DNA from 3 places in the Bacillus pretiosus genome. Region 2 is predicted to be linked to each of the others. Evidence: predicted binding sites of a transcription regulator. Region 2 holds the regulator's gene; each other region holds the start of a gene.
What was found. Region 2 encodes Rex, which represses fermentation and respiration genes when NADH is low (regulators of the CRP and FNR family bind a similar motif). Its sites were predicted from a motif close to TTGTGAAATATTTCACAA; they were not measured.

Region 1 (7,958 bases), 1.3 Mb from region 2:
TGCAGCGTTACAACATGATTTACGCGTTATTGTTTGTGTACCAGAGAAATTTAGTATTGAAAAACAAGAATTAATGAAAGCACTAGGCGCAATGGTCGTGCATACACCGACTGAGCAAGGAATGACCGGCGCAATTGCAAAAGCAAAAGAATTAGTAAATGAAATACCGAATTCATACTCTCCAAGTCAGTTTGCGAATGAAGCAAACCCGCGTGCTTATTTCAAAACACTAGGTCCTGAACTGTGGGATGCACTGAACGGAGAGATTAACACATTTGTTGCAGGAGCAGGAACTGGTGGTACATTCATGGGAACTGCATCTTATTTGAAAGAAAAAAATATAGATATAAAAACGGTTATTGTCGAACCAGAAGGATCTATTTTAAATGGTGGTAAAGCTGGTTCGCATGAAACAGAAGGGATTGGCCTTGAATTTATCCCGCCATTTTTGAAAACATCTTATTTTGATGAAATTCATACAATTTCTGATCGAAATGCATTTTTACGAGTGAAGGAATTAGCGCAAAAAGAAGGACTGCTCGTTGGGAGCTCTTCCGGAGCAGCATTTCATGCAAGTTTACTTGAAGCAGAGAAAGCGGCGCCAGGTACAAATATTGTAACGATTTTTCCTGATAGTAGTGAGCGTTATTTAAGTAAAGACATATACAAAGGATGGGAATAAAAAATGAGAGCAAAGACAAAGTTAATTCATGGTATTCGCATAGGAGAACCTTCAACTGGATCTGTAAATGTACCGATTTATCAAACAAGTACGTACAAACAAGAAGCAGTTGGTAAGCATCAAGGATATGAATATTCACGTACAGGCAACCCAACACGTGCAGCTTTAGAAGAAATGATTGCAGTATTAGAAAACGGTCATGCTGGTTTTGCATTTGGTTCAGGAATGGCTGCTATTACAGCTACAATTATGTTGTTCTCAAAAGGTGACCACGTTATTTTAACAGATGATGTGTATGGTGGAACGTACCGCGTTATCACGAAAGTATTAAATCGCTTCGGCATTGAGCATACATTTGTAGATACAACAAACCTAGAGGAAGTTGTAGAAGCGATTCGTCCAAATACGAAAGCGATTTATGTGGAAACACCAACGAACCCATTACTGAAAATTACTGATATTAAGAAAATATCTACTCTTGCTAAAGAGAAAGATTTATTAACAATTATCGATAACACATTCATGACGCCATATTGGCAGTCGCCGATTACTTTAGGAGCAGACATTGTACTTCATAGTGCAACGAAATATTTAGGAGGTCATAGTGACGTAGTTGCAGGCCTAGTAGTTGTAAATAGCCCGCAATTAGCAGAAGACCTTCACTTTGTACAAAACTCAACAGGAGGCATTCTTGGCCCACAAGATAGCTTCTTACTACTTCGTGGTTTAAAAACATTAGGAATTCGAATGGAAGAGCATGAAACGAATTCACGTGCAATTGCTGAGTTTTTAAATAACCATCCAAAAGTAAATAAAGTATATTACCCAGGTCTTGCATCACATCAAAACCATGAACTAGCGACAGAACAAGCAAATGGATTTGGTGCTATTATCTCATTTGATGTAGATAGTGAAGAAACATTAAATAAAGTACTAGAGAACTTACAATACTTTACACTTGCTGAAAGTTTAGGGGCAGTAGAAAGTTTAATTTCTATCCCATCTCAAATGACACATGCATCAATCCCAGCAGATCGTCGTAAAGAGCTAGGAATTACAGATACATTAATTCGTATTTCTGTCGGTATTGAAGACGGTGAAGATTTAATTGAAGATCTAGCACAAGCGTTAGCATAGTAAAAATGCACTGCTCATATAGGCAGTGCATTTTTATTACATCTTTTTGTGAAAAACTTCACAAAATAGACATACACAAATGAAATCATTTCATGTATATTAAGTTCATGAAGTGTTACTCACGAACAAACTTGTGAAATATTTCACAAACAATGAGGTTCATGTAGGAAAGCAACTCTATTTTTTTTGCGCTAATCGGGACTCATTATGACCTATAGGGTCTTATTTAGTCCATGATAGCAGAATAGGAGGAATTTACATGGTAGTCAAAGAGAAAGTTGTAAATGAAATGCAGGAAGTAAAAGAGATGATTGATACGTTAGTGAATAACGGTCGAAAGGCTTTACAAGCATTAGAAAGTTTTACACAAGAGCAAATTGACAACATTGTTCATGAAATGGCATTAGCAGGTGTTGATCAACATATGCCGCTTGCGAAGTTGGCTGTTGAAGAAACAGGTCGTGGTGTATATGAAGATAAATGTATTAAAAATATTTTTGCTACTGAATATATTTGGCATAGCATAAAAAAAGATAAAACAGTAGGGATTATTCACGAAGATCCTCATGAAGAAATAATAGAAATTGCGGAACCTGTCGGTGTAGTAGCTGGGGTAACGCCAGTAACGAATCCAACGTCGACAACAATGTTTAAAGCATTAATCGCGATGAAAACGAGAAATCCAATTATTTTCGCATTTCATCCTTCAGCACAAAACTGTTCCATTGCAGCGGCGAAAACAGTATATGATGCAGCGGTGAAGGCCGGGGCACCAAAACATTGTATTCAGTGGATTGAAAGACCTTCTGTCGAAGCAACGAAACAATTAATGAACCATGAAGGTGTTGCGCTTGTTTTGGCAACTGGAGGAGCAGGTATGGTGAAATCAGCTTATTCTACTGGAAAACCAGCGCTAGGTGTAGGTCCTGGTAATGTACCATGCTATATAGAGAAATCAGCGCATATAAAACGAGCTGTTAATGATTTAATTTTATCAAAAACATTTGATAACGGTATGATTTGTGCATCAGAACAAGCAATCATTGTAGACAAGGAAATTTATGATGATGTGAAAAAAGAAATGATTGCAAACAATTGTTACTTTGTAACAGAAGAAGAGAGAAGAAAATTAGAAAAGCTTGTTATTAATGAAAATACATGTGCAGTAAATAGTGATATTGTAGGGAAATCAGCACAGTACATTGCCGCATTAGTTGGAATTACTGTGCCTGAAAATACAAAAATGCTTGTAGCTGAAATACAAGGTATCGGAGGAGCATATCCACTATCTCGTGAGAAACTGAGTCCAGTATTAGCTTGTGTAAAAGCAAATTCACTAGAAGAGGGACTTACATATTGCGAAGACATGTTAGACCTTGGTGGTTTAGGACATTCAGCAGTCATTCATTCTACAAATAAAGAAGTACAAAAACAATTTGGATTACGTATGAAAGCTTGCCGTCTTATTGTAAACGCTCCTTCATCACAAGGTGGAATCGGTGATATATATAATGGATTTATTCCATCACTTACGCTCGGTTGCGGCTCGTATGGGAAAAACTCAGTTTCTCAAAACGTAACAGCGACGCATTTATTAAATATAAAAAGGTTGGCAAATAGAAAAAAGAATATGCAGTGGTTCAAATTACCACCAAAAATTTATTTTGAAAAACATGCGACAGCATATTTAGCAAATATGCCTAACATTTCACGTGCATTTATTGTAACGGATCCAGGAATGGTTGAGCACGGATATGTAGATACGGTTACGCATTATTTACGTAAACATGCAAATGATGTAAAAGTCGAAGTTTTCTTTGAGGTCGAGCCAGATCCATCAGATGAAACTGTGTTTAAAGGTGCGGAAATGATGAGAAGTTTTAAGCCAGATGTAATTATCGCACTTGGTGGTGGTTCAGCTATGGATGCAGCGAAAGGGATGTGGCTTTTCTATGAGCAACCAGAAACAACATTCTATGGAATTAAACAGAAGTTTTTAGATATAAGAAAACGTACATGTAAATATCCGGAATTAGGAAGTAAGGCGCAGTTTGTTGCCATTCCAACAACATCAGGAACAGGATCAGAAGTAACACCATTTGCGGTTATTACAGATAAGAAAAATAATATAAAGTATCCGCTCGCGGATTATGAATTAACACCAGATGTAGCAATTGTTGATCCACAGTTTGTAATGACAGTACCACCACATGTAACAGCAGACACTGGTATGGACGTATTAACGCATGCAATCGAGGCGTATGTGTCTGTTCTAGCAAATGACTATACAGATGGATTAGCATTAAAGGCCATTGATCTCGTATTTAAATATTTACCAAGAGCATTTAAAGATGGAAATGACGAAGAAGCACGAGAAAAAATGCATAATGCTTCTGCAATCGCAGGGATGGCATTTGCAAATGCTTTCTTAGGTATTAATCACAGCTTAGCACATAAAATTGGACCGGAATTTCATATTCCGCATGGGCGTGCGAATGCAATTCTTATGCCGCACGTAGTTCGCTATAATGCTATTAAGCCAAGAAAACACGCATTGTTCCCAAAATATGAGCACTTTGTGGCTGATGAACGCTATGCACATATTGCGAGAATGCTCGGGCTTCCAGCAGGCTCGACAGCAGAAGGTGTGGAATCCCTCGTCCAAGCAATTATTGAGCTTGGAAAAAGCTTAAATATAAATATGAGTATTGCAGGACAAGGAGTTGCTAAAGACCAATTTGAAGAGGTTGTTGGATTATTAGCAGAAAGAGCTTTTGAAGATCAATGTACAACAGCTAATCCGAAATTACCTCTCATTTCAGAGTTGAAAGAAATTTATATGGAAGCATATAAAGGGGAGTAATGGGTATGAAAGAGTCGCAATAAAGCGGCTCTTTTTCATTTGGAAAACATCTCCCAGAATGGCTGTATTTACTGGTCTTTAAGTTTAATGGAATATGATACAGTGAAATAGAGGAGTGAGAATATAATGAAAGAATTACAAGGGAAAATAGAAGATTATACTCGGTTCGGACAAATCCTTCTCGCTGTAAGTACATTGTTAATGGTTGGCTTATTGATTCCGAATGGAGCAAAAGAAGCAATACAATCTTTTGTTATGATGGGGAGTACCGTTATATTTTTAAGTTTATCATTCTTTTTCTTTCAGCGTGTGAAAGTGATGCGAGAACAGTTAGAGGGAAACGAATGTGAGTAATATTATGAAATAGAGCACTACGAAAAGAACGAATCTTTTTGTAGTGCTTTTTGTTTTTGTAAAAAATGTATGCGGTTTATATTGACAATGATAATCTTTATCAATTAAAGTAGAATAGTAGTTAATGATTATCATTATCATTTAGAGGTGAAAGAATGAAAAAATCTATTACGCTATTCACAGCGATTTTATCTATTTTTTTCTTGTTAATAGGTTGCAATGCAAAGGGAGACGAAAAAGCATCTGCAACAAAAACAGAAAAAGGAAAAGAGAAAATCGAAGTTACCGACCTATCAGGAAGAAAGGTAACATTCGATAAAGTGCCAGAGAGTTTTGCAACATTAAGTATGGGGGACATGAATATTATTCATGCTTTAGGCGGAAAAATAGTAGGTCGTCCGGATGCAAAAATAACTCTTCCAGAGGATGTAAAGAAAGTACAAGTAATCGGGAATGCACATCAACCGAATTTTGAGCAAATCGCTAGTTTAAAACCGGATGTACTTATTGCTAACAATGGGTTTCAAAAGAATGTTCCAACGGTTGAAGGACAAGGAACGAAAGTAATGATTTCTTCTGCGAATTCTGTACAAGATATTCAAAAGAATATTGAACTATATGGAACGATAATGAAGAAAGAAGATAAAGCAAAAGAACTTAATCAAAAAATTAATGATCAAATGAAGACATATGAGAAAAAGAGTGATGTGAAAGCACTGTTAGTATACGGAGCACCAGGTACTTATTTAGCAGCATTACCAACATCTTTATCAGGTAATATTTTAGAAAAAACAGGCGGAAAAAATATTGCAGCTGATTTTCCGGAAATGAAGGAATATCCGCAATATGCGCAGCTAAGTGTAGAACGTATTATTGAGGCAAATCCAGATGTGATTTATTTAATTACACATGGAGATCCAAATAGCGTTAAAAAAGCATTTGAAGGCGAAATGATGAAAAATGAAGCGTGGAAAAATTTAGATGCAGTAAAACAAAATCGTGTAGTTATTTTGCCACCAGACTTATTTGGATCAAATCCTGGAACAAAAGTTACAGAAGCAATGGACTTTATGTATAAAAGTATACAAGATGTAAGGAAATGATACGTATGGAAAGTAGTGAAGTAGTAAGGGAAAAGGAACATCCTTTTGCGAAAAAAAGATGGATAATAGCAGTTACTTTAGTTGTATTAACGATTCTAGGTCTTTTTTACGGTCTTTTCGCAGGAAGCCTATCCTTTTCTTTACGAGAAATTCTAACAGGGATACAAGATGAAGGTTCGACGGTTCATCGAATTGTATGGGACCTTCGTATACCGAGAGTGCTCGTTGGATTTATAGTAGGAACATGTTTAGCAGCATCTGGTGCACTGCTGCAAGGGGTTATGAGAAATCCTCTTGCAGACCCTGGTATTATCGGGGTTTCATCTGGAGCAGGCCTTGTAGCAATTGTAATTATGATTTTATTCCCTCAGCATATGGCATTTTTACCGCTCGGGGCGTTTATAGGAGCTTTCATAACGGCGATGGTCATTTATGCTTTATCGTGGCAAAAAGGGGCACCGCCTTCAAGGATTGTCTTAGTAGGTGTATCAATCAATGCATTAATTGGTGCAGCGACGTCAGCGTTAATGTTATTACATAGTGACAAAGTACAATCGGTGTTACCTTGGTTAGCAGGTGGCATTGGTGGTGTAAGTTGGGCACATTTAAACATGATTATTTATTATGCAATATTCGCTATTATATTAGCCTTCTTTGGTATAAAACATATTCGAGTATTAATGCTTGGAGATGAAATGGCGAAATTATTAGGTCATAACGTGGAGAGAAGCCGGTTTTATTTAATAGTAGTAAGTACGTTACTAGCTGGAATTGCAGTTAGTGTTTCTGGTCTTATTGGATTTGTCGGTCTTGTCGTACCACATATGTTACGTTTATTAGTTGGAAATGACTATAAATATTTACTGCCATTATCATGTCTTGGCGGAGGGATATTACTTGTTTTCGCGGATGCGATAGCTCGAAGTTGGTTCGATCCAATTGAATTGCCTGTTGGTATTCTATTATCCTTCTTAGGCGGTCCATTCTTCTTATATTTAATTCATAGAGGAGGGAAACAGAGTGATTTCCGTTAACAAAGTGTTTTATGCACATTCTGAAAGGTTTCAAATGCAAAATATGAATGTACATATTAAAGCTGGAGAGGTCGTTAGTTTAATTGGGCCAAATGGATCGGGGAAATCTACTTTGCTTCGTTTAATGGCAAGACTACTTAAACAAAGCGAAGGGGATATCATTTTAGATGGAAAAAGTATTCATACGATGAAAAGTGCCGATGTAGCGAAGCAATTAGCGATGTTACCACAAATGCATGATCATCAATTAGATTTAACAGTGAAAGAATTAATCGAATTTGGAAGAGGACCTCATAAATCATGGAGAGGTCGCTTAAATAAAGACGATGAAAAAATTGTTGATTGGGCATTGTCTGTTACAAATCTTGAAGGGTACGAATATCGCCTTTTGCAATCTTTATCAGGAGGAGAAAGACAACGTGCCTGGATTGCAATGACGCTAGCACAACGTACAAATGTCTTATTATTAGATGAGCCAACAACCTTTTTAGATATCGTTCATCAGTTGGAAGTAATGGAACTTGTGAAACGGTTAAACGAGGAGTTTGGCATGACAATTGTAATGGTTTTACATGATATTAACCAAGCGGCTCAATATAGTGATCGTTTACTCGTATTAAAGCGAGGGCAGCTTCAGTATGACGGTATACCAGAAGAAGTGTTATGTCATGAAATGTTTCAACGTGTGTTCGGTATAGAGGTAGATATTTTTCAAGGAAGTGACAAGCCATTTTTTACACCAAAACGAATTTCTAAAAAAGGAGGAGCAAGATGCGAACAGAAGA
Region 2 (7,958 bases):
GGACACCCTAAGTTGTTTTCGCTATACACACAACTTTCTCCTGTCTTCTATTATAATTTCAAATAAGGATTTACGAAAAAAACATAATTTAAGCGAGGTTTATATCGTAGGTAGCATACTTACATGTTATCCTACCTTATCTCATACACTAGAGTTAGAAAGGATGGTTAAACCATTTGAAAAAACAATATTGGTGGGTTATCGTTACATACATTTTAATGCAGTTATCATCCATTGCTGGATTACCACTTCTGCTGAAAACTGGACTTTATGATAACAGGGGATTTACTAGAGAAGAGAAATTTCAACTCATAACTGGCCACTGGGCAATCATTAGCTTCTTTATTGCATTATGTATCGTACTTTGGTTACTTAGAACAGATATTCGTGACAGACGTTTAGATACAATGCGCTCTACTGTTCCAGCTACGATTGGTTGGATTTTTATCGGGTTCTTCCTAGCATTTTTCTCACAAAGTATTGCCGGTATGATAGAAATGCGTGTATTAGGAATTAAACCTGGATCAGAAAATACAGCAAGACTTATGGATATCGCAAAAACGACACCTTGGTTCCTTATCGTTATCTCTATAATAGGACCTATTTTGGAAGAAATCGTATTTAGAAAAATTTTATTTGGTACACTTTATAAGAAGTTTAACTTCTTTATTGCTGCTATCATTAGTTCTCTTGTATTCGCAGCAATTCATTTTGATTTCACTCACTTATTGGTATACACTTCTATGGGACTCGTATTCGCCTTTTTATATGTAAAAACGAAGCGTATTATCGTCCCTATCGCAGCTCATGTTGCAATGAATACATTAGTTGCAGTTGCTCAAGTTTTAATGAGCAATGAACAAATTCAAGAAATGATTAAAGAAGCTGAAAAAATGCAAGGCTTTATCGGAGGATTTTTAGTATGAGGAACTCACCATTGTTCATGGCTGCATTGTACTTCCTTCTAGGATGTATCTTTACACGCTTCGCCATTACGAACGTAACAGATACAATCTGGAATATGTGGACAATACTATTTGCAGTTATGGCAACAATTGATTTTAATTTGGCACTTCGCCTTATCTTAGTTAAATTCACAAAGAAAAAACAATAATAAAACGCAGAGGTCGCTTCCTCTGCGTTTTATTGTGGATAATTCTTTAAAAAGTAAACAAGTGTTTGTAACTCTACCGCTAAATCAATATGGTGAATTCTTATATTATCTGACACATTTAAGCGCGCTGGTGTGAAATTTAAAATACCATGCACGTTCGTTTCTGCCAATCTATCTGCTACAGATTGTGCCACTGTAGCGGGTACTGTTAATATTGCCACTTGTATATCAGTTGATAAACGTTCTTCTAATTCATCTAAATGATATACAGGAATGCCCCCGATTTCTGTCCCGACTTTCTCTTCACTAACATCAAACGCCATTTCAATTTTTGTATTATTGTTTTTCGTGAAATTATAATGTAAGAAAGCGGTCCCTAAATTACCTACTCCAATAAGTGCTACACGTGTTATATCATCTTGGTCGAGTGTTTCACGGAAAAATGATAATAAATAATTTACGTTATATCCATAACCTTTTTTCCCTAACGCTCCAAAATATGAAAAATCTCTTCGAATCGTTGCGGAATCAACTTTTACCGCTTCACTCAATTCGGCTGATGAAACACGTTGCTTACCAGAAAGAGATAAGTTTTGGATAAATCGATAGTATAGAGGCAATCGTTTGGCAGTGGCCTGTGGAATTTTTTGCTGCTCCATATAACCTCTCCTCTCTTCCTACCTTTATTCATATACTTGAATCAAATACAGAAGTTTAGCACTCATGAATTTCCCTGTATAATAAAGAGAAGAAGTATTCTCTCTTTATTTTAAACTATACACTATTTTTAGTATGATTGAGAAATATAAACATGGCAAAGTTAAGAAATTATTTGAGGTGAAAACATTGATTTTATTACAAGTAAACGCGCTTACGAAATTATACGGTGCCGAAACGATTCTTGCAAACATAAAATTGGAAGTTCAAACGAAAGATCGTATCGCATTAGTCGGACGAAATGGGGCCGGAAAATCTACACTATTAAAAATAATAGCTGGTGAGCTATCTCATGATGGTGGCGAAATTATAAAACCAAAAGATGTCTCAATCGGATATTTAGCTCAAAATACCGGGTTAGAAACGTCTTTAACAATTTGGGATGAAATGTTAACCGTCTTTACACACTTGCAGCAAATGGAGACAAAACTTCGAAGGCTAGAGCAAGAGATGGGAAAAGAAGAAAACTTTTCAAACGAGGCTACATATGAAAGATTATTAGCTGATTATGACCAATTGCAATTAGATTATAAAGATCAAGGTGGATATCAATATGAAGCAGATATTCGCTCGATTTTAAGTGGTCTTGGCTTCCCAGTTGAAACGCACCAGACGACGATTTCTACATTAAGCGGTGGACAAAAAACACGATTAGCTCTCGGTAAATTATTATTAACGAAACCAGACCTACTTATTTTGGACGAGCCTACAAACCATTTAGACATCGAAACATTAACATGGCTTGAACAATATTTACAAGGCTATCCTGGCGCAATACTAATCGTTTCCCATGACCGTTATTTCTTAGATAAACTCGTTACACAAGTATATGAAATTTCGAATAAAGAAAGCAGACGATTTGTTGGTAACTACAGTAAATATTTAGACTTAAAATCAGCATTATACGAGCAAGACATGAAACGTTATGAAAAACAACAAGATGAAATCGCTAAGCTTGAGGATTTCGTTCAAAAAAATATAGCGCGCGCATCTACGACAAAACGTGCTCAAAGCCGTCGTAAACAATTAGATAGAATGGAATTATTGACTAGACCATTAGGTGATTCTAAGTCAGCATCCTTCTACTTCGATATCGAAAAACAAAGTGGAAATGATGTTTTACAAGTAAAGGATGCAACTATCGGCTATGATGATGATCCGATTATTGAACATGTAACTATGCGCTTAACTCGCGGGGATAGCGTTGCTTTAGTTGGTCCAAACGGAATTGGAAAATCCACATTATTAAAATCACTTGTGAATAAGTTACCACTATTAAATGGTGATGTTTCTTTCGGATCCAATGTATCTGTTGGTTATTATGATCAAGAACAAGCAAACTTAACATCTTCTAAGCGAGTTTTAAATGAGTTATGGGATGAATATCCATTGCAGCCCGAAAAAGAAATTCGCACGATATTAGGTAACTTCTTATTCACAGGGGATGATGTACTAAAACCAGTATCTTCTCTTAGTGGTGGACAAAAAGCTCGATTAGCTCTTGCAAAACTTATGATGCAAAAATCAAATTTATTAATTCTCGATGAACCTACGAACCATCTTGATTTAAATAGTAAAGAAATTTTGGAGAATGCTTTAATTGATTATCCAGGCACCCTTCTATTTGTTTCACATGACCGCTACTTTATTAATCGTGTAACGACGACCGTTGTTGAGTTGTCAACAGAAGGTGCACAAGAGTATTTAGGCGATTACGATTACTATGTGGAGAAGAAAAATGAAATGATTGAACGTGCAGCATTTGAACAACAAGAACAGCAAGAAAACCAAGCACCTGTTCAAAAAACTGTAGCGCAAGAAAAATTAAATTATCTCGAAGAAAAAGAGCGTAAACAATTAGAACGTCAACGCACTCGAAAAATTGAGGAACTAGAACAAAATATTGTAGAATTTGAAGAAGAAATTGCTACGTTAGAAGATCAACTTTGCTTACCAGAAATATACGCAGATTATGAAAAGGCTAGTGAAATTACAACGAAAAAGCAAACACTACAAGAGCAACTTGATGCTTGTATGGCAGAATGGGAAGAATTACATTTATAAGAGTATGAATAAGAAGGATGTCTCATAAGTCGGGATTTTTGACTATGCGACATCCTTTTTATCTTCTAGCTGGGGTATAAACGATTCGACACGACATACCGATTTACCGACAAAGTTTGACAATGTTGGCTCGCCCCTATAATAAGGGGACATTTCAAAATGTTTTTTAGAGATATCTTCTTGCGATTTATTTCCCAAAAAAGAATACATTCAAAGGTCAGACTTCTTCTGCTTTATCCACAGGTTTATACACATATCCACCTTTATAAAATAAACCCCAAAATAACTTTTCCACATTATCCACAACTTCCAAAAAAGTTATCAACATTTTATATACACAATAAAACCCACATTATCAACAGATAATATGGGTTTTATCCACAAGCTGTGGTTAATTTTGTGCATAACTATTCTTCAATATCTAATCCTGGATTTGCATTTAGAGCTAATGTAGCACGTTTTCCTTGTTCATATGCAATTGTACCTGCGGCTGCAATCATCGCTGCATTATCGGTACATAAAGATAGTGGAGGAATAATTAGCTCGATATTTTCTTTTGTCGCAAATTCCGCTTCCAAACGTGCGCGAAGTCCTTTATTCGCAGCTACTCCACCAGCAAGAAGCAGTTGCTTTACGTTATACGCTTCTGCTGCACGAGATGCTTTCGTTACAAGCACATCTATTACACTCGCTTGGAAACTTGCTGCTAAATCTTCCGGTGCAATTTCTATCCCGCGTTGTTTCGCGTTATGCACAGTGTTGATAACTGCTGATTTCAATCCACTGAAACTGAAATCATACGAATCAGGTTCTAGCCATGCACGAGGCAAATCGATTGTCGGTTCCCCTTCATGTGCAAGGCGATCAATGTGAGGACCACCTGGATATGGCATGGATAATGTTCGAGCTACTTTATCATATGCCTCTCCAGCTGCATCATCTCTTGTTTCACCAATCACTTCGAATGAACCATGTTCTTTCATATAAACAAGCTCCGTATGTCCACCAGATACAACAAGTGATAGTAGTGGGAATTGAACTTCTTTTACTAAACGGTTCGCATAAATGTGCCCAGCTATATGATGAACACCCACTAGAGGAATATCATGTGCAAAAGCCACTGCTTTCGCTGCATTTACCCCTATTAAAAGCGCTCCTACTAACCCAGGTCCTTCTGTTACAGCAATTGCATCAATATCATCAAATGTGATATTTGCTTCTTTTAAAGCTTCTTCTAACACAACTGTAATTTCTTCTACATGATGACGGGATGCAATCTCTGGTACAACTCCGCCAAAACGTTTATGACTTTCAATTTGTGATGCAACGACATTCGCAATAATTTCCGTTCCATTTTTAACAACTGCTACTGCTGTTTCATCACAACTTGTTTCAATACCAAGTATAATCGTATTTTTTTCCATTATATATTCACCCACATTACGAGACCATCTTCCTGATTGTCTGCATAGTATCGTTTACGAATTCCACCATTTTGAAATCCGTATTTTCTGTATAACTGTTTTGCTACTTCATTTGATACACGTACTTCAAGCGTCATCGTTTTTACCCCTAAATCTTTCGCTTCGGAAATAACTTCTTTCAATAAAGCATCCCCTAGCTTTTGACCTCTGTATTCTGGTAAAATAGCTACATTTGTTATATGTGATTCATCAATAATTATCCACAATCCACAATACCCAATTACACGACCATCTTTTTCTAGCACAACATAATGTGCATGTTCATTCGTCGTTAACTCACGGTGAAAGGCATCTGCAGTCCAAGGAGTTGAAAAAGACGCTTCTTCAATAGCTACAATTTGAGCGATATCATCGAGTTCCATCTTTCTAAATATCATATCCATCTTCTGCAAGCTCCTACTTGTTTTGACTTTCTAACCACTTTGTTTCAGCTTCAGCTAAACGAAGATAACTAGGAACAAATGAATGTACATCTTGTTCTTCTTTTTGTAACCCTAAGAAAGCTAACTCACTTGGTCTTGGGTTATTTTTAGTGAAGGGAGCAAATACAGCTTGGTTGCCTAAATGTTCGATAATCGTCTCTTTGTGCAGTTTAACATCGTTACCAATAAATAAAACAGGCTTTCCTGTATCTTTTAACATTTGCAACCAGTCTACAATAAGGATGATTCGGTCTTCTTCTATAGAAGTTAAATGCTCTCCTTCATATGTATATAACCCAGTATAAATTTGTCCGCGTCTTCCATCGAATAAAGGACAGATTAATCCATCAAAATTAGCACCGTTTGCAGCCACTACTTCTAAACTTGATACACCTACAATTGGTATTTGAAGTGACCAAGCTAATGTTTTTGCAACTGTCACACCTATGCGAACACCTGTATATGATCCAGGTCCAGCAGCTACAACTATTTTAGTTAATTCTTTCGGTTTTACACCACATTCTTTTAACAATTTCTCTACAGCTGGCATAAGACGTACAGAATGGTTTTTTGTTAAGTTTGTAATGATTTCCCCAATTACGTTTCCTTCCTCAATAAGGGATACACCCATTACGTAATTTGAAGTATCAATTGCTAGTACTTTCATCTTGTAATAGCTCCTCACATAATCTAATATATCGATCTCCAATTGGCTCGAGTACAATTTTCCTTGTATCATCTCCAGCATGGAATAAACTAATTTGTAACTTCTCATTCGGTAAAAATGCTTCTATTAAATGAGCCCATTCTACTACAGTAATTCCTTCACCGTAGAAATACTCATCAAAACCTAAGTCCTCTTCACTTTCTGCTAAGCGATACACGTCCATATGATATAGCGGCAATCTCCCTTTATATTCTTTAATAATATTAAAGGTTGGACTATTTACAACTCTTTTCACTCCAAGACCTTTTGCTAGTCCTTTTGTAAAAGTTGTCTTACCAGCCCCTAGATCTCCTTCTAAAATAATTACATCTTGTGCCCCGACAAGTCCACCTAGTTTTTCTGATAATCTTTGTGTTTCCTCAGAAGAGTTTGTTGTTATTTCATATTTACTCACAGACTTCACCTACTTTACTCACAATGTTCTCTGCTCTTTATTATACAGGTTTTGAATATATAAAAAAGTCCTTAGGAGTTTTCCTAAGGATAGTTTGACTGTCTTTATTAGTTTTTTGTTAAAACAAATAAAAAAATACGAAACAACATGTTTCGTTCTTTTCTTTATATAAAATGGCGGTCCCGACCGGGGTCGAACCGGCGATCTCCTGCGTGACAGGCAGGCATGTTAACCACTACACCACGGGACCATTTGGTTGCGGGGACAGGATTTGAACCTGCGACCTTCGGGTTATGAGCCCGACGAGCTACCGTGCTGCTCCACCCCGCGATGATATAAATAGCCTGGCAACGTCCTACTCTCACAGGGACAAGGTCCCAACTACCATCGGCGCTAGAGAGCTTAACTTCCGTGTTCGGTATGGGAACGGGTGTGACCTCTCTGCCATCATTACCAGACTGTATTCATTTAAGACAAGAATCATCATAACTTATTTAACTTTTAAAGTCAACAAGTTTTTTATATTCTTTCAAAACTAGATAACATTGCTTCATATTATATGGTTAAGTCCTCGATCTATTAGTATTCGTCAGCTCCACATGTCACCATGCTTCCACCTCGAACCTATCAACCTGATCATCTTTCAGGGATCTTACTAGCTTACGCTATGGGAAATCTCATCTTGAGGGGGGCTTCATGCTTAGATGCTTTCAGCACTTATCCCTTCCGCACATAGCTACCCAGCTATGCCCTTGGCAGAACAACTGGTACACCAGCGGTGCGTCCATCCCGGTCCTCTCGTACTAAGGACAGCTCCTCTCAAATTTCCTACGCCCACGACGGATAGGGACCGAACTGTCTCACGACGTTCTGAACCCAGCTCGCGTACCGCTTTAATGGGCGAACAGCCCAACCCTTGGGACCGACTACAGCCCCAGGATGCGATGAGCCGACATCGAGGTGCCAAACCTCCCCGTCGATGTGGACTCTTGGGGGAGATAAGCCTGTTATCCCCGGGGTAGCTTTTATCCGTTGA
Region 3 (7,958 bases), 2.2 Mb from region 2:
CAAATACTCACTTCACCATCATCTTGTTTCATTAACGTCGAAAGAATATTGACCGTTGTCGTCTTTCCAGCTCCATTTGAGCCTAGCAGCGCGAAAATTTCACCACGCTGCACCTCAAAATCCACTCCCTTTAAGACTTCTTTATCTTTAAAAGATTTTTTTAACCCTTTTATAGAAATCGCTGCATTGCTCATACTTTTTCCCCCTTATAAAATTAGATTACATACACCCTCTATTTAGTATCACTGATAATCTGTATTACTTAGTACCAGTTTAAAAATATAACTGAATAGCGATGGCGGCAGTTCACGTTGGTAACCAGCTAATCAGTCGGTATTACTAATTGCATTTATTTTTTTCTCAATTTCTTCATGATGCTTTCATTCAAATCTTCACGATACTTGGAGACATACGTTTTAGCGTTTGCCACTAGTTCGTCAGCAAAGGATGCCACGTCCTCCCCAGTAATGTCAAGCACTTGTCTCCCTTCCGCTGCACCAGCTTCAAACAAATCGATTAATTCATACTGTATGTGCAGCATATCCATCCCGTTGCCGGCCGAAAAATTCCACATGTAGTTTTGAATTTTCTTAAACACAAACTGATAATCTTCCGGTAGTGCTCCAACACGTGCCATCATCATTTTGTACTCTTTTTTATCACCAATTAATTTTTTAAACATTTCCAACATCTTATTTTCCTCCTTTTTTATAAAGCAGAACAAGAAACTCTCCAAATATGAGCCGGAACATTTTATATTATGAGGCTAGTTTGACTTCAAGACGTTAATTTTTGAAGATACAAAATCCCATTTTTTCCAAAACAATTCAAGCTCCTGACGACCATCCTCATTTAATGAATAAAACTTACGAGGCGGTCCCATATCTGATGGTTTCTTTTCAATATTCACAAGCTTTTTCTTTTCTAATCGTACGAGGATAGTATAAACTGTCCCTTCCACAACTTCAGTAAACCCAAGATCATTCAGGTGGCGGGTAATCTCATAGCCATACGTTTCACGGCGACTAATGATTTCCAGCACACACCCTTCCAGTGAACCTTTCAGCATTTCAGTTAAATTTTCCATGTTATGATCCTCCTTTACCCCCTATTCTGTCTGACTTATATTCAGTATCACAGAGTACTAAGGCGAATTTTTACTGAATAGCTTTTGAGTAAAACCATACTATTCAGTATTACTTATTACAACTACATTGTATGACTAAGTAGTTATGAATGTCAACTGATTTTCAAAACTTTTCTAAAATTCGCTATTACCTATTGTTTACTAAAAATATTTCGAGAAATAACACTACTCTGTATCACCTATTACAACTACATTGTATGACTGAGTAGTTGTAAATGTCAACTCGATTTTTATATTTTTCTAAAATCAACTATTACCTATCCCGCCAAGAAAAGAAAATACCCCAAAACAAAAATTCTACATTTTTGTTTTGAGGCATTATTGGCTAGCTCTTCTTCTTAATAAGACAGATCATCCTTTTGTTACGATAAAATCATTTCCATATCTTCTGCTGCAGTTGTAATCAGTTTTAAACCGAATGTTTCTTTTAATACATCAAGTACGCCAGGTGAAATAAATTCAGGCGCCTTTGGACCTATACGAATATCTTGAATACCAAGACTAAATAGCCCAAGTAAAATGGCAACCGCTTTTTGTTCAAACCATGATAGGACAATACTAACTGGCAATTCGTTCACTTCGCATTGGAAAGCATCTGCTAAAGCGGCTGCTATTTTTACAGTAGAAATTGAATTATTACATTGTCCTAAGTCAATATAACGCGGAATCTCTGTACCAGGTACAACACCGTAATCCACATCATTAAAGCGGAATTTCCCGCACGAAGTCGTTAAAATAACTGTTTCTGGCGGAAGTGACGTTGCTAATTCACGATAATATTCTCCGCCTTTTCCTGGTGCATCACAACCTGCGATGACAAAGAAACGCTTAATCTTTCCTTCTTTTACTGCCTCAATAATTTCAGGAGCTAATGATAATACTGTATTATGATGGAACCCTGTTACTAACTGTTCATCCGACTCCATATGTACTTCTGGAAGTTCTAGCGCTTTTTGAATCAATGGTGCAAAATCATCATTTTCAATTTTTTGTACACCTTCTAAACCTGCAATATCATATGAAAAGAATCGATCAGAGTACGACCCTTTAATTGGCATAACACAGTTCGTTGTCGCTAATATAGCACCTGTAAATTTTTCAAAAAGACGTCGTTGATCATACCATGCCTTACCGATGTTTCCTTTTAAATGTTTATATTTTTTCAGCTGCGGATAACCGTGTGCTGGTAACATTTCAGAATGCGTATAAATATTAATTTCTTTTCCTTCTGTTTGTTTTAATAATTCTTCTAACGCAAATAAGTTATGTCCAGTAACTACAATTGCCTTACCTTCTACATGGTTTTGCGTAATTTGAACAGGCTCTGGAACACCAAAGTGATTCGTATGCGCCTCATCTAATAACTCCATTACTCGTAAAGCCGATTTTCCTACTTTCATAGCCATATCAATATGTTCTTGTTCATTAAAGTTGGAATTTGTTAATGTCATATACAGTGCTTCTTGCGTCGTAGCATCTACAAATGCATCAGTATACCCTAGCTGAGCAGCATGCGTACGATAAGCTGCAATTCCTTTTAGCCCAAACACAATCGTATCTTGTAAACTTGCAATTGTTTCATTTTTACCGCAAACACCCATCACTTTACATCCACCTGTTGGCGTTTGTTCACATTGATAACAAAACATGATCATCCCACCCTCTCCCAATCATTCCTTACAACCTAAGCATAATACCCATTGAGGAAAAGAGATGTGATATCAATCACAATAATATGTATAAATTTGTGACAACTTATATTGTTTACATAATATTTTTATTGACACAAAAAAAACATTACATACCCCTGTTGTTCAAGTTTTCAAATAGCTAGACTATTGCTGAATCACATATTTAACTTTCTAGTTCATAGTACGAAAGAACAATTTCGTACTATAAATCTCTTAAGCAAACAGAAATAGACATACAAAAACGCTATTCTTTCTTTTTATTATGCAACAGAAAGAATAGCTTCTTTTCATTTTGAAGAACTATCAATTTTTTGATTAAATATTTTATGAAAAATCACTTTATTTACAATACATTTACACTACCTTAACATTACTTACATTATTTATATGATATATTTATATAGACACTACTTAATAAATTTCATATACATTGTTATCTCTATAATCTCTAATCTGATTGATAAGAGATTATGTTATATTTTCATACCAGGGGTGAATTAGGATGACTGAAACTTTAAAAACACTTATAATGCTCGATATTACTTATGTTGTTATAGCAATTATGACGGTACTGGTATTTGTATACTTGGAATTAAAATCTCAGTAACGTATGCAGGCATAATTGATGGCTTCGCATTTAAATATAGCTAGAAGAAAGCGAGGAGAAAATTGTTTCTCCTCGCTTTTATATTCCCACAGTTTCTTATTTCAACAAATCCAATGTATGTAAAAGCAATCCTTTGTCCCCTACTTCCCCATGACCAGGCACTACTGAATTGATGTTTCCATATCGCTTCAGCACATTCTCAATCGATGCGGACCATTCATTTACATAGGCATCAGCAACGTTCCCTAAATCTTTAGCTTCCGCAGATTTCACTAAACAGCCTCCAGCTAAAATGTTGTATTGCGGTAACCATACGACGATATTATCTTCTGTATGTCCTTTCCCTGGGTAAAATGTTTCTACTTTCATATTTCCAAAACTCAAATTTGTAATGGATTGTAAGTCTCCAAGCGGTTCTTCATATCCACTTTTCTTTGCTAGTTCTGCAGTTAGTGCTGTACTATGCGCCTTAATGCCTCTTTCTTTCAACGTTTTTATTCCGCCAATTCGATCAGCGTGCGCATGTGTAATGATGACATCCGTTACTCGCTTCTTAAATTTCTTTTCTACCATCTCTATTAATTCCTTCGTTAACTTATCATCCCAAGAAGAATCGACAAGTACTAGCCCTTTAGAAGTAGTAAGAACTAGCCCGTTCGAAGGAACTGCTTCTCCGTTAAAGTAACCTAACTCCGTATGAACCCATACATTTTTATTTAACTGAGAAATTGAAATAGTTCCTGTCTCATTTTTTATTACTTTTTGCTCTAGCTTTTGTTCCGCTTTCACAGAAAAAATTGTACTAACAAATTGCATTGTTCCTAATAAACTAACACATACCCCTACTTTTAATAATGTATTTTTCATTTTCTCCACCCTTTCTTTCAAATGGAATAGTTATTACCTATAATAGACAATTCATCTTAAATGTTTGTTCCATCTTTACTTGTATATTTTTATGTAAGTAACAAAAAAGCGTACAAAATTTTGTACGCTTTAAAACTTAACCTTTTATTCCATAATTCTCAAACTCTTCCTCGTTACCATAAAATACATTCAAATCAATATACTTCTCTTTTCCATTATAACCATTTAATCTCCCACGGTTCGTGTATTGCCAAAACGTCCATTTTCTCTCGTCAGATAAACTCGGTTTTGTAAAGACACTACGAATCCATATATCACATTGAGGATACGCATTCTTTATATACAAATCATATGCCTCTTGAGTTGCATACAATATTACTTTCTTACCGTAATGTTTTTCTAGCATTTTTATCATGACCGACAACTCTTTCACAACATCTTCACGCTTAGGGGGATTATCTTTTTTGTTAGCATAAAACTCAACATCAATTACGGGTGGCAATGCTTGTTTATACTTTGGAACAGTTCGTATATATTGCTCTGCTTGTGTTTCACCCTTACTATCAAAACTAAAAAAATGATACGCTCCGACGCGCATACCTGTCTTATTCGCATTCGTCCAATTTTCCGAAAAGTACTTATCTACAAACGAGCTTCCTTCAGTAGCCTTTATAAACGCAAACTTCATATTTTGCTTTTCCAACTCTCTCCAATCTATATCTCCTTGGTATGACGCAACATCTACACCTTTTATTTCATACTTATCCGCACTTATTTGATTCGGAATAAATATGCCTTGAAAGACTAAATAAGCGAAAACACTCATTACACTAATTAAGGTAAAGACTCCTCCTATAATAAGCTTCTTTTTCATTCGTATCCCCCATCTTTACACATTAATATTCCACTTACCATTCACGTTTTAATATAGCTTCCGCTAATTCACCCAATTCCGCCATCGCATACATCGTTCGCTCTTCAATCGTTGTCTCTTGAAATCCTTTTTCTTTACTGAAATTTAATACATATCTCTGGAATTCCACAATATTCATACTTAATCTCCCTTCATGATAAATACTCCGTTTTCTATTACACTTATATTTTGTTAAATTATAACATTCATACTATAATTTATTTATAACCCTTTAACGGAGGTGTTTTCAATGACTCTCTTCGCTTCCCCATCATTATTCATACTAGCAATTATTTCATTTGCACTAGCCTATTTCATCGGAGTTAAACAATACACTTGGCTCTTATCAGGATTCAATGAACGCCGTGTGCCAGATAAAGGTAAGTTATCAAAAATAGTTGGTCTTTATAATTTAACTGCCGGTGCTATTGCCACAATTGGTAGTGTCTTCACTACTCCTAATGTCAAAATCTTATTTCCTATCATTATAATTGGCCACGTTATAATCGCTGCTTATGTAAATACACGCATGGTGCATTGAAAAAAGATCAACCAAATGGATGATCTTTTTTATAATTTATCAACATATTGCTTCGCTTCTAGTAAAGAAAACCCAAAAGCCTCTCTTACTCTCTTAACTGCTGTAACTGTTTTTCCTTCTTCCATAAGCTGGCGTAACTCTTTATTAATTTCAGGTTCTCTATCTATAATTCCCATTTCTTTCGTAATTAGCTGTAATCTATCTTCCATCCTCTTTAAACGTGCATCCGTTTTCTTTTCGATTCTATTTAATTTTTCAGCAATATAAATAAACCCAAAGACCGCTATCGGTATGATCATCCAAAATTCCATGACTATTCCTCCTCATTAGCTTTCATTTGTTTTATTTCACTAACTTATGTAAATTTTACCATGAAACACATTTAATGTATAATAGTAATATACAACACTGTTGATAAAACCTTTTATTTTAGGGGGATACTTTATGAAAAGATTTTTTAAGACGTTACTACAATTTGTAGTTCTTTCAATTGCACTACATTTATTATTTGATATCGTTGGCTGGCTTGTTTTCAATGCGCCAATTCAAAACAAACAAATCATTATTTCTTTACTAACAACCTCATGGCTAATGTACATGTACCGAGATAAATTTTTTAAAGCATTCACTTCGAATTAACTAAAAGAACTTCATCGATAAAAGATGAAGTTTTTTCTTTTTCTCTCATTCTCTCTATTAACTACTGTATAATAGAACTAATATTCTGTCTTTCATAAGAAAGGAGTCACTATGAACTTAAAAAGTAACACTATATACGAGAAAATGAACCAATATTCCGTTGCAGGTTTAAGCCTTGCTGTTATACGTGATGGTAAACTAGATGAAGCAACTGCCTGCGGAACACTTGAATCTGGAACAACTAAAACTGTCACTACGAATTCCATATTCAATTCTTGTTCTATTAGTAAATTCTTCACTACAATGCTCGTACTAACGTTATCAGATCAAAAGATCGTGCATTTAGATGAAGACGTAAATGATAGACTCACATCTTGGAACATACCTACCAGTCTATTTACCTCACAGAAAAAAGTCACCCTGCGAAATTTATTAAGTCACCAATCTGGAATTATTGATCCTCCTAATAGTTTTGAGCATTATACACTTGCACAAGGGCGACCAAACATGTCCGAAATCCTTGCTGGTAAAACATCATATTGTTCAGTACCGATAGAAATAACTTATAAACCAGAAAGTGAATTTCACTACTCTGATGCAAACTTTTGTATTATCGAATTACTACTTGAAGATATAACTGGAAAACCATTTAACCTTTTACTTGAAGAATATATCTTTCAGCCACTGCAACTGAAAAATAGTATGCTATTCCCTCCTGAAGATATAAATAAAATGGAGGCCTTTGCTTGTGGGCATAATAAAGATGGCACCGTTACAAATGAGAAGTATCCATTTTATCCATTCGCAGCCGCTTCAGGTATTTGGACAACACCAACAGACTTATCAGCTTTAGTTATCGAAATCATTCATTCCTTACAAGGAAAGGGCAAACTAAAACTTTCTCAAAAATTAGTACAAGATATGCTTTCTCCTCAAGGTTGCTCAAAATGGACTGGATTAGGTATCTTTCTAGATGATTCTAACGAAGACTTACAAATGCATTCACTTGGATGGGGCGTGGGATTTCAATGTATGATGATATGCTATCCATACCGAGGTAATGGTGCTGTTATAATGACTAACGCTGACTTAGGTGTTCATCAAATGGAAGGGATTATTGGTGAAGTGTTAAAAACGTTATCCTTATAATGAAAAGAAAGAAGCTGTTCCTTCCAGCTTCTTTACTTATATTATATTTTTCGCAACAATTTTTATATGTTCTGGTGCGATAATCTCCGTTATACTTTCTTGGAAATCTTCCTGCAACATTTCTTCAATATGTTCTAGCTGCACTTCAACATGTGTGCATTCTAAATTATGTATATTTAAAAGTGCATAATGATCTTTTTTCTTAATTACTAAATATTGATTTTCCTCTGTTACAAGTATAGAACCTAATCGTACTCCTAGTAGGCGTTGATCATCAAACTTCACAACCATTCCCCCTTACTTTATATGTAATAAAATAACATTTTATGTAATCTGTTCTTTATAAACTATATCACAATTTATTAAAATATAAATATCATATTTCTTTTTACTAAAAACCCCTA

Region 1: a site for Rex is predicted at 1,951-1,968, ahead of adhE (bifunctional acetaldehyde-CoA/alcohol dehydrogenase). Genes of this name have one in related genera too.
Region 3: a site for Rex is predicted at 2,861-2,878, ahead of hcp (hydroxylamine reductase). Genes of this name have one in related genera too.

The regions. Positions count from the first base shown of each region.
Region 1 is NZ_CM129593.1:4,228,304-4,236,261, reverse strand. Features, by position in the region: gene ACU8YW_RS21820 (O-acetylserine dependent cystathionine beta-synthase) at 1-682, shown strand, start outside; gene ACU8YW_RS21815 (bifunctional cystathionine gamma-lyase/homocysteine desulfhydrase) at 686-1,819, shown strand; gene adhE (bifunctional acetaldehyde-CoA/alcohol dehydrogenase) at 2,079-4,682, shown strand; gene ACU8YW_RS21805 (YrhC family protein) at 4,809-5,036, shown strand; gene ACU8YW_RS21800 (ABC transporter substrate-binding protein) at 5,192-6,139, shown strand; gene ACU8YW_RS21795 (FecCD family ABC transporter permease) at 6,145-7,173, shown strand; gene fpuC (petrobactin ABC transporter ATP-binding protein FpuC) at 7,160-7,958, shown strand, end outside; gene ACU8YW_RS21785 (ankyrin repeat domain-containing protein) at 7,945-7,958, shown strand, end outside.
Region 2 is NZ_CM129593.1:252,551-260,508, reverse strand. Features, by position in the region: gene ACU8YW_RS01520 (CPBP family intramembrane glutamic endopeptidase) at 177-926, shown strand; gene ACU8YW_RS01515 (YdiK family protein) at 923-1,114, shown strand; gene ACU8YW_RS01510 (redox-sensing transcriptional repressor Rex) at 1,144-1,773, opposite strand; gene ACU8YW_RS01505 (ABC-F family ATP-binding cassette domain-containing protein) at 1,961-3,895, shown strand; gene tsaD (tRNA (adenosine(37)-N6)-threonylcarbamoyltransferase complex transferase subunit TsaD) at 4,303-5,319, opposite strand; gene rimI (ribosomal protein S18-alanine N-acetyltransferase) at 5,319-5,762, opposite strand; gene tsaB (tRNA (adenosine(37)-N6)-threonylcarbamoyltransferase complex dimerization subunit type 1 TsaB) at 5,776-6,468, opposite strand; gene tsaE (tRNA (adenosine(37)-N6)-threonylcarbamoyltransferase complex ATPase subunit type 1 TsaE) at 6,449-6,922, opposite strand; tRNA gene ACU8YW_RS01480 (tRNA-Asp) at 7,097-7,172, opposite strand; tRNA gene ACU8YW_RS01475 (tRNA-Met) at 7,176-7,252, opposite strand; rRNA gene rrf (5S ribosomal RNA) at 7,265-7,380, opposite strand; rRNA gene ACU8YW_RS01465 (23S ribosomal RNA) at 7,482-7,958, opposite strand, start outside.
Region 3 is NZ_CM129593.1:3,289,747-3,297,704, forward strand. Features, by position in the region: gene ACU8YW_RS16855 (ABC transporter ATP-binding protein) at 1-194, opposite strand, end outside; gene ACU8YW_RS16860 (DUF1048 domain-containing protein) at 350-691, opposite strand; gene ACU8YW_RS16865 (PadR family transcriptional regulator) at 767-1,087, opposite strand; gene hcp (hydroxylamine reductase) at 1,510-2,796, opposite strand; gene bla2 (BcII family subclass B1 metallo-beta-lactamase) at 3,542-4,312, opposite strand; gene ACU8YW_RS16880 (glycoside hydrolase family 25 protein) at 4,449-5,186, opposite strand; partial or broken gene ACU8YW_RS16885 (nucleoside triphosphate pyrophosphohydrolase family protein) at 5,227-5,364, opposite strand; gene ACU8YW_RS16890 (DUF3784 domain-containing protein) at 5,476-5,766, shown strand; gene ACU8YW_RS16895 (hypothetical protein) at 5,796-6,077, opposite strand; gene ACU8YW_RS16900 (hypothetical protein) at 6,211-6,405, shown strand; gene ACU8YW_RS16905 (serine hydrolase domain-containing protein) at 6,517-7,554, shown strand; gene ACU8YW_RS16910 (hypothetical protein) at 7,591-7,839, opposite strand.